DNA from 2 places in the Streptomyces sp. B21-105 genome. Region 2 is predicted to be linked to the other one. Evidence: riboswitches for the same ligand, from Rfam matches in the RefSeq annotation. Region 2 holds a riboswitch; the other holds the start of a gene.

Region 1 (3,396 bases), 5.5 Mb from region 2:
GCCGACGGCAACGCCGTCAACGCGGCCTCCATGCTGGCCGTTCTCGGCCTGGGCGCCCAGGGCGGCGAGGAGATCGTCCTCGCGTCCGACGCCGAGGGCGCGGACGCCGCGCTCGACCGGCTGGCGAAGCTGGTCGCCGAGGGCCTCGAGGAACTTCCCGAGACCGTCTGAGCACCGCTGCATTCCGCGGTGAAGGGCTCGTCCGAATTACCGGGCGAGCCCTTTACATTTCCCGCCGACGGCAGCATGAGTAATCCCCCGTGAATTACCCGAACTTGTATACGGCTCTCGTGTTAATTCCGCAGGCCCGTCATGTTTACGGGACGTTGCGAAGTCCTCACACGGTCGGCGGCCTCGGTTCCCTGGGAAAAGCGCAGCCGGTGCGCGAGCGTCGCGCGCTCGGTGTGCAGCGCCGTGACCGCCCGCGCGCGCTCCCCGTCGCCGCGCGTCACCGCGTCGACGATGACGCCGTGCTCCGCCCAGGACTCCACGGGGTCGGCCGGCGCCTCCACCGCGTACATCCAGGCGATCTTGTGCCGGAGCTGGGTGAGCATCGATGCGAGGGCAGGGCTCCCGCAGGCCTGCGCGAGGGTCTCGTGGAACCAGCACCCCAGGGAGCGCAGATCGTCGCTGTTGCCCCTCCTGGCCCGCTCCTGGCCCAGCCGGACCAGGCCGCGCAACACCTTCAGATGGGCCTCCGTGCGCCGCTGGGCGGCCCGGGACGCGCCGAGCGGCTCCAGCAGCAGCCGCATCTCCAGCAGGTCCGCGGCCTCCTGCTCGGTGGGCTCCGCCACGCACGCGCCCGCGTGCCGCCGGATGACGACGAAGCCCTCGGCCTCCAGGGTGCGCAGCGCCTCACGGACGGGGACGCGCGAGACGCCGTAGCGGCGGGCGAGGAGTTCCTCGGTGAGGCGGCTGCCGCGTTCGTAGACACCCGCGACGATGTCGTCCCGGATGGCCGTGCACACCGAGTGCGCCGGAATTCGCATGACGGACCTCCGCCTTGATCCCCGTGAAACGTCGACGATTGACGCGTGTTCCGTGACTCTATTGCAATGAGCGGGAATTTCCGACGGGGAGCCGGAATCCAGGGATATTTTTTGGACAGCGGGGCCCCGGAAACGGCAAAGCCCCGGCCGAGGGGCCGGGGCCGAACGATCTGTCGCCGTCGGTCGTCAGATGCCGACGCCGTGCTGGCGGAGATAGGTGACCGGATTGATGTCCGAGCCGTACTCGGGGGTCGTGCGGGCCTCGAAGTGCAGATGCGGCCCCGTGACGTTGCCGGTGTCGCCGGACAGGCCGATGCGCTGCCCGGGGGTGACCGTCTGGCCCACCGACACCTCGATGGACGACAGGTGGGCGTACTGCGTGTACGTCCCGTCGTGCATCTTGATCACGATCTGGTTGCCGTAGGCGTCGCCCCAGCCGGCCTCGACCACGGTGCCGGATCCGACCGCGTGCACGGTGGTGCCACGGGCCGCGTGGAAGTCGACGCCGGTGTGGCTCCCGGAGGACCACAGCGAGCTGCTGGCCTGGTAGCCGGTGGAGACATAGGAGGCGGTGATCGGCAGCACGAAGGTGTTGAGGCGCTTGCGCTCGGCCTCACGGGCGGCACGCACGCGTGCCTCGCGCTCCTCCACGGCCTTCTTCGCGGCGGCCTTGCGGGCGGCCTCCTCGAAAGCGGCCTTTTTCTGCGCGGCGACCTGCTCGTCGACCTGGTCGGCCACCGACTCGGCGATGGACTCGCCGGCCGTGACGACGGGGATCAGACCGGTCTGCTCGGGGGTGGGCTGCTCGGCCGCGAGGGCCGGGGTGGAGGCGACGGTGGCCATCACACCGGTGGTGGTGAGCGCCGCCACGCCGACCGCGCGAGCGGTGGAACGCTGCATCCGGCTGGGCCGGCGGTGCTTCCCGGTGGCGCAGGTGAACGCCATGAAGTCAGGGGTGTCCTTTCCTTCCCTCTCGCCTACCGGGTTAGCTGACGGGTTCGGAGCAGGAAGGTCTCCTACGGACCCCCTCGCGTACACGCGGGCGTCCGATTCACCCCAGGGACTGCACAAAGTGGGTCCCCGGCTCCCCTGGCTCGCGCCGTACGGGGACTCGGCGATGACTGTCCGGTGCCGCGGCTGCGGCGCAGTGCCTGACGGACAGCCCGGATGAAGCTAAGCGGCAGGGGGTCCAATCCTCAAACGGATCACGGTTTTTGTAGCGCATCCCACAGGGCAGACAGGCAACCTCCGCCCCAATTCGGACAAACGGCAGCCCTGGTGACGCTCGGTCGACCAGGGCCCCTGTGCGTGCGTGCCGTTGTGCCGCGGCGGTCGGCGACCGGGCGACTACTCGGCGGACACGACCTTCACCTCGCCGATGCCCAGGGCCTCGACCGGTGCCTTGATCTGGGCCGCGTCGCCCACCAGAACCGTCACGAGACGGTCGACCGGGAAGGCGTTCACGGCCGCCGCGGTCGCCTCCACCGTGCCGGTCGCGGCGAGCTGCTGGTACAGCGTCGCCTGGTAGTCGTCGGGCAGGTGCTGTTCGACCTGGTCGGCCAGCGTGCTCGCGACGGCCGCCGCGGTCTCGTACTTCAGCGGCGCCACCCCGACCAGGTTCTGCACGGCGACGTCACGCTCGGCGTCGGTCAGCCCCTCGGCGGCGAGGGTGCGCAGCACCTTCCACAGGTCGTCCAGCGCGGGACCGGTGTTCGGGGTGTCGACGGAACCGCTGATGGCGAGCATCGCGGCGCCCGAGCCGTCCGGCGCGGACCGCAGGACCTGTCCGAAGGCGCGGACGCCGTAGGTGTAGCCCTTCTCCTCACGCAGGACGCGGTCCAGACGGGAGGTGAGGGTGCCGCCGAGGCAGTAGGTGCCGAGCACCTGGGCGGCCCACACGCGGTCGTGCCGGTCTGCGCCGATCCGGCCGATCAGCAGTTGCGTCTGGACGGCCCCCGGGCGGTCCACGATGACGACCCGGCCGGCGTCGTCGGCGGTCACCGGCGGCACGGGGCGGGGCTCGGCGGCGGAGCCCGTCCAGGCGCCCAGGGTGTCGCCCAGGAGCGCGTCCAGGTCGACGCCGGTGAGGTCGCCGACGACCACGGCGGTGGCCGTCGCGGGGCGGACGTGCTTGTCGTAGAAGGCCCGGACGGCCGCGGAGTCGATCTTCTCGACCGTCTCGGCGGTGCCCTGCCGCGGACGCGACATGCGGGCGGTGGCCGGGAACAGCTCCTTGGAGAGCTCCTTGGCCGCGCGCCGGGAGGGGTTGGCCAGCTCGTGCGGGATCTCGTCCAGCCGGTTGCGTACGAGGCGCTCGACCTCGCTGTCGGCGAACGCGGGCGCCCTGAGGGCGTCGGCGAGCAGACCGAGGCCCTTGGTCAGGCGCGAGGCCGGGATCTCGAGGCTG
Region 2 (3,396 bases):
CGACCGCGGCGCCGGTCACCGCGCGGGCGTACTCGGGCGTCTGCAGCAGGCCCGGCACCACGGTCGTCTCCAGGGTGCGCATCGCGCCGGCCTGGGATTCCAGGCTGATGAAGTCCCGATAGGCGGGCGGCAGCACCCCGCGGTAGGCGTGCCACCAGTGGTCGCGGCCACCGCCGACCTCGGGGTCCGCCAATGCCAGCATCAGCTCCCGCAGTTGCGGATCGGTCACTCCATAGGCGTCGAGGAGTAACCGCACATCGGCCGGTTTCGATCCACTGGTACCGGTCTCGATACGGCTCACCTTGGACTGGTGCCACCCCACGAGCCGGGCCGCCTCCCCACTGGTGAGGCCCGCCTGGGCGCGTAAAGTGCGCAGTTCGGCGCCCAGCTTGCGGCGGCGCACCGCCGGTCCGTGCCGCACGGGCTTCTCCTCACTCCTGAAGGTCGGCCAAATACGCTCTGCCGTCGCAGAGTTCACCGCATCGGGCGACAGATATATGCACATCTTGGTGGATCGCCACCGTGACCGGCGTGGTGATGGCAGTCTGGCGAAGAAGCACCAGTCCGGGACCGTACTCGAACCATCCACACCCGTGTCGGGCTCCGGTCCCGTGGGAAAGGGACGACGTCGCCATGGCAGATCACCTGGAAGCAACCCTCACTCTGCCGAGCGATCCCGCCTCGGTCTCCACGGCCCGCGCCTTCGTGGCCGGCATCCTCGGCGAGTGGGGTCTGCCGGCGGACGCCGAGGCGGCCGACACCGTCCGTCTGATCGTCTCGGAACTCGCCACCAACGCCGTACAGCACACCTTCGGTCAGTCGCCCACCTTCACGGTGGACCTCGTTCTCGACCGCGACGAACAGCTGCGCATCGGCGTCACCGACAGCCACCCGCGCTTTCCGCAACGACTGCCGGCCGCCGTCCAGCAGGACAACGGCCGAGGCATGGTGATCGTTCGCTGGCTGACCGCGGAGGCCGGCGGCAGGCTCAGAGTGCGGCCCACCCGGGAGGGCGGCAAGACGGTCATCGTAGAGCTCCCGTGGACCGTCCCGGCGGTCGAGCCGGCCGCGGCCGCCGGTGTTCTGGCGGCTCCGGCGGAGGGTGGTGAGCTCCCGGGGCGGTGAAGGCGCGTCAGGACGCCGTGCACGCCCCGGGAGGCTCAGCGGGCCCCTGCGGGCCCGGAGGATCAGCGCACGGGCCTCAGCGGACCCGGCCGTACCAGACGCTCTTGGTCCAGATCTTCTGGAGCTTCACCACGTCGCCGGTCTTCGGCGAGTGCCAGATCTTGCCCTGACCGGCGTAGATCCCGACGTGGTACACGTTCCGCCCCGAGTGGAAGAACACCAGGTCGCCCGCCTTGCGGCTGGACGCCGAAATGTGCTTCGTCTTGTTGTACTGCTGGGCCGCCGTCCGCGGCAGGCTCTTGCCCGCCTTCTTGAACGAGTACTGCGTGAGCCCCGAACAGTCGAACCTCTTCGGTCCGGTCGCCCCGTACTTGTACGGCGCGCCCTTCTTGGAGGCGGCGATCTGCAGCGCCTTCGTCGCCGGTGTGGCGGCCGCGGCGTCGGAGGCGAGCCCCGGTACCACGACCGTGCCGCCCACGGCGGCGATGGCGAACGCCGAGGCCGTACCGGCCCGGGCCATGAGCGACGGGACACGATTGAGCGCAGTCATGCGCAACCCTTCGTCAGCCGCCTGTGAAGGATGACCTGTCGGATTCGGGCTGGCGAAGTTGCCCGGCCGCGTCAGCGGCTTCACCCCAAGGGCTGCTCGGCCCGGTCATGGCGTGACCGTTCCGGCGACCCGTCGTGCTTGGGTCCTCCACTCCTGCCGATGCACTCCTGTCGACCGGTCATCCGGGAGGCGGCAGGACTCGGCGTCCACCCGGATCGCCCCGCCGCTTGTGGCGGGGGCTTGTCGTCAGTCAGGGATCTTGGCTCACGGATGTCCGAAAATCCCAACGGAACCGAGGATTTGTGGGGTTACTCACCACTCACCCGTTCGGGTGAACACTCTGACGGACGATCAGGTGCCGGGGTATCTCAGGGCCTCCCACCAGCGGTGACGCCTCCTTTTCCGCTCGAGGAACGCCCTTTCGTGCAACCTGGGGGCGTCTGCGGGAGCAGTGGACGCTCTGCCGAACGGGGGTACGCCTTCTGGGTCGTTTCGGCTCCGGCCCGATCGTCACGTCCGAGCCGAGCCGTCCGGACCGGAGCCGAGCCAACGTCGAGCCGTCCGGACCGGAGCCGAGCCAACGTCGAGCCGTCCGGACCGGAGCCGAGCCAACGTCGAACCGTCCGGACCGGACCGGAGTCGAACTGTTGGGACCGACGCTGCCCCGGGTCAGCCGTCGGAGAGCGGGGGCAGCGTGACGCGCGCCGTGCGGCGCTCCCCGTCGAGGACGCGCAGCGCCCGCGCGAGCGTCGGCGCGTGCAACTCGCTCTCACCGCGCTGGTGCATCCGCGTCAGCGCGTCGCGCAGCGCGGTCGCCTTGCTCACCAGCGCCTGGGCGGCGCGCAGTCCGCGGTAGGTGTCACCGTGGTGGGCGGGGTTGATGCGGCCGAGCATGTCGACCACGTCGAGGTATCCGTCGATCAGCTCGGCCTCCGCGCGGGTCAGCGCGGGCAGCGGCGGCAGCTCGGGCACCATCGCGGCTCACCTCCCGTCCAGCGCGCCGGCGGAAGTCTCGCGGCTCGGGATGATCCCGTCCACCAGGCCGTACTCCAAGGCCTCCTGGGCGGTGAGGAACTTGTCCCGCTCGATGTCCGCGGTCACCTGCTCCGGCGTCCGCCCGGTGTGCCGGACCAGCATCTCCTCGAGGCTCGCGCGGGTGCGTGCCAGCTCCTCGGCCTGGATGGCCAGGTCGCTGGCCTGACCCTCGACGGGCTCGGGCAGCGACGGCTGGCGGATCGTCATCCGCGCCCCCGGCAGGGCGAACCGCTTGCCCGGCGTTCCCGCGGCCAGCAGGACCGCGGCCGACGAGCCCGCCTGCCCCAGGCAGGTCGTCGACACATCACAGGTGACGAACCGGATCGTGTCGTACAGGGCCGTCATCGCACTGAACGAACCGCCGGGGGAGTTGATGTACAGCGCGATGTCCCGGTCCGGCTCCTTGTGCTCGAGGTACATGAACTGGGCCATCACGTCGTTCGCCGAGATGTCGTCGACCGGGGCGCCCAGGAAGACGATGCGCTCCTCCAGCAGCTTCGCGTACGGATCCATCGTGCGATGTCCCGAGCTCGTCCGTTCGGTGAACTCGGGCAGGACATGGCGGGCGGACGGTCGATGCACGGGTGCCCCCTCCTTCTACGTCTGGCCTTCTACGTCTGGCACGTCCGAGGAAAATGTACAGGACGTACGTTACGACATCGAGAGAGAAGTGGGCACGGCTTTCG

Evidence for each region. A riboswitch is a leader RNA that binds a small molecule or an ion and turns the genes downstream of it on or off. The one in region 2 is predicted to bind cyclic di-AMP.
Region 1: another riboswitch for cyclic di-AMP. It lies ahead of QA802_RS31325 (M23 family metallopeptidase); the one in region 2 lies ahead of QA802_RS06050 (C40 family peptidase).

The regions. Positions count from the first base shown of each region.
Region 1 is NZ_JARUMJ010000001.1:6,902,897-6,906,292, reverse strand. It holds gene QA802_RS31335 (HPr family phosphocarrier protein) at 1-171, shown strand, start outside; gene QA802_RS31330 (GntR family transcriptional regulator) at 294-989, opposite strand; gene QA802_RS31325 (M23 family metallopeptidase) at 1,176-1,934, opposite strand; cyclic di-AMP (ydaO/yuaA leader) riboswitch at 1,949-2,116, opposite strand; gene QA802_RS31320 (M16 family metallopeptidase) at 2,337-3,396, opposite strand, start outside.
Region 2 is NZ_JARUMJ010000001.1:1,407,035-1,410,430, reverse strand. It holds gene QA802_RS06060 (helix-turn-helix domain-containing protein) at 1-421, opposite strand, end outside; gene QA802_RS06055 (ATP-binding protein) at 634-1,125, shown strand; gene QA802_RS06050 (C40 family peptidase) at 1,202-1,675, opposite strand; cyclic di-AMP (ydaO/yuaA leader) riboswitch at 1,679-1,849, opposite strand; gene QA802_RS06045 (hypothetical protein) at 2,345-2,650, opposite strand; gene QA802_RS06040 (ATP-dependent Clp protease proteolytic subunit) at 2,657-3,292, opposite strand.